Regions from separate parts of the Streptomyces sp. NPDC021100 genome, predicted to be linked through region 1. Evidence: riboswitches for the same ligand, from Rfam matches in the RefSeq annotation. Region 1 holds a riboswitch; the other holds the start of a gene.
What was found. A riboswitch is a leader RNA that binds a small molecule or an ion and turns the genes downstream of it on or off. The one in region 1 is predicted to bind cobalamin.

Region 1 (3,389 bases):
TGACGAGCCACCCGACCAGCGCCACCAGGCTCGGCAGCGGGTAGAGCCACATCCGGTACGGGCGCGGCAGGGCCGGCTGGCGGCGGCGCAGGACGGTCACGGCCGCGATCTGCCCCAGCGCCTGGACCAGCACCATCACCGTGGTCAGCAGCTGGATCAGCGTCGCCAGGTCCGTATGACGGCCGATCAGGAACCCGACGCAGCCGATCGCCCCCATGCTCACCAGGCCGAGGACGGGGAAGCGGTGGCGGGGGTGCAGGGTGCCGAACGCGCGGAAGAACACCTTCTCCCGGGCCGCGTTGTAGGGGATCCGGGAGGCGCCCAGGAGACCGGTGAAGACCGACGCCACGGCGGTGATCAGGACGAGCACGGTGACGGCGTCGGCGGCCCCCCGCCCCCAGGTGCGTTCCAGCACGGCGGAGGCCACGGAGGACGAGGCGACGTTGTCCGCGTCGAGCATGTCCCGCCAGTCCACGACGCCCAGGGTGCCGATCTGCAGCAGCAGGTAGATGCCCATGATGCCGAGGATGGAGTAGATGATGGAGCGCGGGATCGTACGCCCGGGGTCCTTGATCTCGGCGCCCATGTAAGCGGTCGTCCAGTAACCGCCGTAGTCGTAGATGCCGATGGTCAGCCCCGCCGCGAAGCCGATCCAGAAGTGATCGCTCGTCAGCTCGAAGGCGTGCGACGGGTAGGTGAACGCCCGGTCCGGACTGAAGTGGGTGAACGCGGCGGTGATCACCAGCACCACGGCCGCGATCATCACGCCCCAGAGCACCGTCGTGATCCGGGCCATGTTCTCCACCCGTCCCCACAGCAGCGCCACGACGACCACGATGAGCGCCAGCCCCGTCAGGTCCCCCTGCGTCGGGGTCATGCCCGGCCAGAGGTACCCCAGGTACTGCACGAAGCCCATCACGCCGCTCGCCATGGCCAGCGGCACGTAGAGCATGGCCGTCCAGACGAACAGGAACGGCATCAGCCGGCCCGTCCGGTACTGGAACGCCTGCCGCAGGTAGACGTAACTGCCGCCCGCGCCCGGCAGGGACGCGCCGAGCTCGGCCCACACCAGGCCGTCCGCGAGGGCGAGCAGCGCGCCCGCGAGGAAGCCGATGACGGCCTGCGGGCCGCCGAAGGCCGCGACCATGAGCGGGATGGTGACGAACGGGCCGATCCCGCACATCTGGCTCATGTTGATGGCGGTGGCCTGGAACGGTCCGACGCGGCGGACGAATCCGCCCTGACCGTCCGGCCCGTCGGCTCTCTCGCCCGCTCTCTCCGCCATGGCGGCCACCCTTCCCGTCGGCGCGATACCTGCACTCGTACACCGGCCCGCCCGGCCCGTCCATCACCCCGGACGGGGCGGGCCGGACCGGTGCGCGGCCATCGCCCGAACAGCGCACGGGAGTTGGGGCCCGTGGGCCGGACGCGATGCTGGGTGACTCTGGCCGGGCGCTCCGCGCCGAGTCAAGACCCGGGGCGCACGGGACCGGAGCGCGGCAGGGGACGGAAGCCGGTACCGCAACCGGAGCGCCCCCTGAGGCAGGACATGACAATCACCACTCTCGGTGCATCCGCACTGGCAGGGGCGTTACAGTGACCCGGCCGTGGTGTTCGGGAAGACCGGTGCAGGACCCTCCCAGGGGGATCCGATTCCGGAGCGGCCCTCGCCACTGTGATCGGGGAGTGACCGTCCCGTTCCGCGCGCCACCGGGCGCGGGGAGCCACTGGCCGCAGCCGGCTGCCGGGAAGGCGGGGGCGGACGCGAACGAACCCGTCAGCCAGGAGACCGGCCACGGCATCTCAGTGAACCGATCCACGAGGTGCTGGAGCGTGAACCCCCAAATGACCCTGCCCACCGACGCGCCCACCGGCGTGTCCGCCCAAGCCGCCGCCGGGCCGTCCGCCGCCTTCCGCTGGCGCCGCGAGGACACGATGCGGACCGCCGGCCTGCTCGCCGTCATAGCCGCCCTGCACGTCGTCGCCTTCGGCGTGCTCTTCCTGCTCGTCGTCCCCAACGACTACCACGTGGGATCCAAGGTGTACGGCGTCGGCCTCGGCGTCACCGCCTACACCCTCGGCATGCGGCACGCCTTCGACGCCGACCACATCGCCGCCATCGACAACACCACCCGCAAGCTGATGGCCGACGGCAAGCGCCCGGTCTCCGTCGGCTTCTGGTTCGCCCTCGGCCACTCCAGCGTCGTGGTCGTCATGGCCGCCCTGGTCGCCGGCGGCACGCACATGGCGAGCACGCTGATGGACGAGGAGTCGTCCACCCACCAGACGCTCGGTATCGTCGGCACCAGCGTCTCGGGCGGCTTCCTCTACCTCATCGCCGCCCTCAACCTCGTCGCCCTGGCCGGCATCCTGCGCATCTTCCGCGCCATGCGCGAGGGCCGCTACGACGAGACCGAGCTGGAGAAGCAGCTCGACTCGCGCGGTTTCATGAACCGGATCCTCGGCCGGTTCACCCGCTCCATCAGCCGCCCCGGCCAGATGTACCCGCTGGGCTTCCTGTTCGGCCTGGGCTTCGACACCGCCACCGAGGTCACCCTGATGGTGATGGCCGGCAGCGGCGCCGCCGCCGGACTGCCCTGGTACGCGATCCTCTGCCTGCCGCTGCTGTTCGCCGCCGGCATGAGCCTCTTCGACACGCTGGACGGCACGTTCATGAACTTCGCCTACCAGTGGGCGTTCTCCAACCCGGTCCGCAAGGTCTACTACAACCTCACCATCACCGGCCTGTCGATCGCCGTCGCCTTCCTCATCGGCACCATCGAACTGGTCGGCGTGCTGCACGAGAAGCTGGACATGGACGACGCGGTCACCGGCTGGATCGCCGGCCTGAACCTCGACAACGTCGGCTTCGTCATCGTCGGCCTGTTCGTGGTGGTCTGGGCCGCGGCCCTCGCCTACTGGCGCCTCGCCAAGGTCGAGCAGCGCTGGGCCGCGCGCGGCGCGACGGCCCCGGCGGCGGAGGGCTGACGGCCGGGCCCCGGCGGCATCCCCCCTCCGTCCCCCGCCCGGCCGGTCTTCCCCGGGGCCGGGACGGGAGGACACCGCCGGGGCTACCGTGAGAACGGAAGCGTCCGCCCTTCGGCGAGGAGGCCCATGGACCGCGAGAAGATCACCCTCACCGGCGTCCAGGAAACCCTCCTCGCCACCCTCTACGCCCGCGCCCTCGACAGCCGCTCCCGCCACTCCCTCCTGCACGACGAGACGGCCCTCGACACCGTCCGGCGCCTCGACTACGACTTCCGCGGGATGGGCACGACGTCCGTGGACGCGGCCGGCGTCGCCCTGCGCGCCCACTGCCTGGACGGCTGGACGGCCGAGTACCTGGCCCGGCGCCCCCGGGCCACCGTGCTCCACCTGGCCTGCGGGCT
Region 2 (3,389 bases), on a different contig from region 1:
TTCCGCTTCTACGCGGCCGAAGGCACCTGGACGGTCCGCGCGCTCGTCCCGGGCGCGACCGCCGACCGTACGGTCGTCGCGCGGCCCGGCGGGCTGGCGGAGGTGGCCATCGCCGTCTGAGCGAGCCGCATAAAGCACGGCGCCTCGCGCGCCGGACGGCCGGAGGGCCGCACCTCGGGGTTGGGACGACCTGATGGCGGGGTGCGGCCCTCCGGCACGCTCTCGGACGGGCCGCGCGCGCTGTACGGCGACCGGGCCCCGCCGTACCGTTGAAGCATGTACGCGCGGCGGCGCCACCTGTACTTCGCCATGATGGGCACGTGCGTCGGGATGTTCGTCCTGGCCTGGGCCGTCGTACGGCTGTGGTCCGTGCCCGCCGCCATCGGCATGTGCCTGTTCGCGATGGTCATCCCCCCGGTGGCGGCCATCGTGGCCAACCGCCGGGGTCCCGACGACCGCTGGTGGGACGAGGAGACGGGCGACCCCGAGTCCGACCGCTGGTGGAACGAGCTGGACGACCGGCGCGGCCGCGACGACCAGCGGGATGGTCAGTGACGGCTCAGCGCGACGGCCAGTGACGGCTCAGTAGACCAGCGCCTGCACGCCGTCCGCCATGGCCTCGCCGACGAACACCTGGGCCCCCGCGATGCGCGCGCCCTCGATCAGGTCCTTCTCCTCGATGTCCCGCCGCGCCGCGCACTGCGTGCAGACGGTGATCATGCCGCCGCCCGCCCGGATGCCGTCGATCAGCTCCGGCAGCGGCGCCGCGTGCGGCAGTTCGAACTCCGCCGCCCGGCCCGGCAGGGCGAACCAGGACGACTCCCCGGTCAGCCACAGCGAGACCTCGACGCCACTCGCGACGGCGACGGCCGCCACCGTGAACGCCTGCGAGCACCGCTCGGGCGCGTCCGCGCCCGCCGTCACCTTGATCACGAGCTTCTTCCGCATGGGATCACTCTAGGCCGGGCGCCCGTTCCCGGGGGGCCTGTGCGGCCCGTACCACCTCGCACCGCCGATCCGGAGCGGGCCGACTAGACTCGTCGCAGGTCCGTAACCCCTCACTCCGACCGAGGAGCGCGCTCGTGCTTGAGGCATTCTTCACCACCCTGCTGGTTCTGGTCGCCGTCGGCGTTCTCGCGTTCGCCGGGCTGACCTGGAAGAAGCTGTACCAGGGCCAGCGCTGAGCCTCCCCGACCACCCCCCCTACAGATCGTCTGAGCTGAGCCCATGATCGAGATTCCGTCCGACCTCCACCGGGACCTGGTGCCCCTCGTCTTCCTCCTCGGCAAGTGGGAGGGGGCGGGCGTCGCCGACTTCCCGGGCTCCGAGAAGTGCAACTTCGGGCAGGAAGTCACCTTCACCCACGACGGCCGGGACTTCCTGGAGTACGTCTCGCACAGCTGGGTGCTCGACGCCGAGGGGAACAAGGTCCGTCCGCTGGAGACCGAGAGCGGCTACTGGCGGATCGACAAGGACCGCAAGGTCGAGGTCGTCATGATCCGCGACCAGGGCGTCGTCGAGGTCTGGTACGGCGAGCTCGCCGACAAGAAGCCGCAGATCGACATCGTCACGGACGCGGTCGCACGGACCGCCGCGTCCGGCCCGTACTCCGGCGGCAAGCGCCTCTACGGGTACGTCAAGGGCGACCTGATGTGGGTCGGCGAGAAGGCCACCCCCGAGGTGCCGCTGCGGCCGTACATGTCCGCGCAGCTGAAGAAGACCGCCGACGTGGCCGCTCTGGAGGAGTGGGCGCGGAACCTGCCGGACGACCTGCCGGACGGCGTCTCCTTCTTCCGCCCGGACGGCACCCCCTACAACCCCGAGCAGCCGTAAGCCCCAGGCTCTCGTACGAAGCGCCCCGCGGGGGAAGTCCGGTCGAAGTCCGGCGCTGACCCGCAACGGTAGGCAGAACACCCGTTCTGCGAGCCCGATCACCCGCGGCGGTGTCAGCTCCTGACAACTTGCCGTGGACTGCGAGGGGAGGCCCCCCGCGGCGCGGCGGGGCTCCTCCGGGCACGTCTCGCCCGGGCCCACGGCCCGAGCCGAAGGCGTCCCCCTTGGCGACCACCGCACACGCCCCGCCCGGTCCCGGCACCACCGCACCGGCGCGGCGGATCCCGCTGCCACCCCTGCTCGCCGGGCTGACCGTGACCCTGCTCGGCTCCCTGCTCTGCTGCGTCGCCCTCGGCTCCTCCGGCATCGGCTGGGGCCGGGTGCTGCACTACCTGGGCGCGGGGCTGACCGGCGGCAGGATCGGGGCGGACGAGGTCTCCGCCTACACCATCGTCTGGGAGCTGCGCTTCCCGCGCGCCCTGCTGGCGGCCGTGGTCGGCGCCGGGCTCGCCGCCGTCGGCGTGGCCACCCAGGCGCTGGTCCGCAACGCCCTCGCCGACCCGTTCGTGCTCGGCATCTCCTCCGGCGCCGCCGTCGGCGCCAACGCGGTGCTCCTCTTCGGCGTGCTCGGCTCGCTGGGCGTCTGGGCGCTGTCCAGCGCCGCGTTCCTCTCCGCGCTCGCCTCCATGGCCCTGGTCTACGCGGCGGCCCGCGGCACCGGGCACGGGCTGACCCCGCTGCGGCTGGTGCTGGTCGGGACGGCCATGTACTACGGCTTCTCCGCGATCACCACCCTGATGGTCTTCAGCGCGGACCGCGGGGACGCCGCCCGCTCGGCCATGATGTGGCTGCTCGGCAGCCTGGGCGGGGCGAGCTGGCAGTCCGTGCCGATCGCCGCCGGCGCCGTGCTGCTGGGCCTGGGCTACCTGCTGTGGTCGGCGCGCGGCCTGAACGTGCTGGCCATGGGCGACGAGACGTCGTCCGCGCTCGGCGTCGACCCCGAGCGGCGGCGCCGGGTGCTGTTCGTCGTGGTCGCGGCCGTCACCGGTGCCGTGGTGGCCGTCAGCGGCGCCATCGGCTTCGTCGGGCTGATGGTCCCGCACGCCACCCGGATGCTGGTCGGCGCCGACCACCGCCGGGTCCTCGCGGTCGCGCCGCTGCTGGGCGCTGTGCTGCTGGTGTGGGTGGACGTCGTCTCGCGGCTGCTGCTCGCGCCCGTCGAACTGCCGGTCGGCGTGATCACGGCACTGATCGGCGTGCCCTGCTTCATCCTGCTGATGCGCCGGCGCGGCTACACCTTCGGAGGGGCCTGATGCGGGTCGACATCGAGGACCTGTCGGTCGAGGTGGCCGGCGCCCGGCTGGTCCGGGACGTGGAACTGCGGGCCGAGAGCGGGCAGTTCGTCGGCGTCGTCGGACCCAACGGCAGCGGGAAGTCGACGCTGCTGCGGTGCGTCTACCGCGCGCTGCGGCCGACGCACGGCCGGGTGCTGCTGGACGGCGACGACCTGCACGGGCTCACCGCCCGCGAGGGCGCCCGGCGGCTGGCGGCGCTGC

Region 2: another riboswitch for cobalamin. It lies ahead of ACH4PU_RS28345 (FecCD family ABC transporter permease); the one in region 1 lies ahead of ACH4PU_RS22060 (HoxN/HupN/NixA family nickel/cobalt transporter).

Annotation. Positions count from the first base shown of each region.
Region 1 covers NZ_JBIRQH010000012.1:136,603-139,991, reverse strand. Annotated here, with positions in the region: gene ACH4PU_RS22065 (APC family permease) at 1-1,285, opposite strand, end outside; cobalamin riboswitch at 1,592-1,813, shown strand; gene ACH4PU_RS22060 (HoxN/HupN/NixA family nickel/cobalt transporter) at 1,846-2,988, shown strand; gene ACH4PU_RS22055 (class I SAM-dependent methyltransferase) at 3,115-3,389, shown strand, end outside.
Region 2 covers NZ_JBIRQH010000019.1:92,682-96,070, forward strand. Annotated here, with positions in the region: gene ACH4PU_RS28325 (DUF1416 domain-containing protein) at 1-120, shown strand, start outside; gene ACH4PU_RS28330 (DUF3099 domain-containing protein) at 277-555, shown strand; gene ACH4PU_RS28335 (DsrE family protein) at 583-948, opposite strand; gene ACH4PU_RS28340 (FABP family protein) at 1,228-1,833, shown strand; cobalamin riboswitch at 1,828-1,958, shown strand; gene ACH4PU_RS28345 (FecCD family ABC transporter permease) at 2,058-3,146, shown strand; gene ACH4PU_RS28350 (ABC transporter ATP-binding protein) at 3,146-3,389, shown strand, end outside.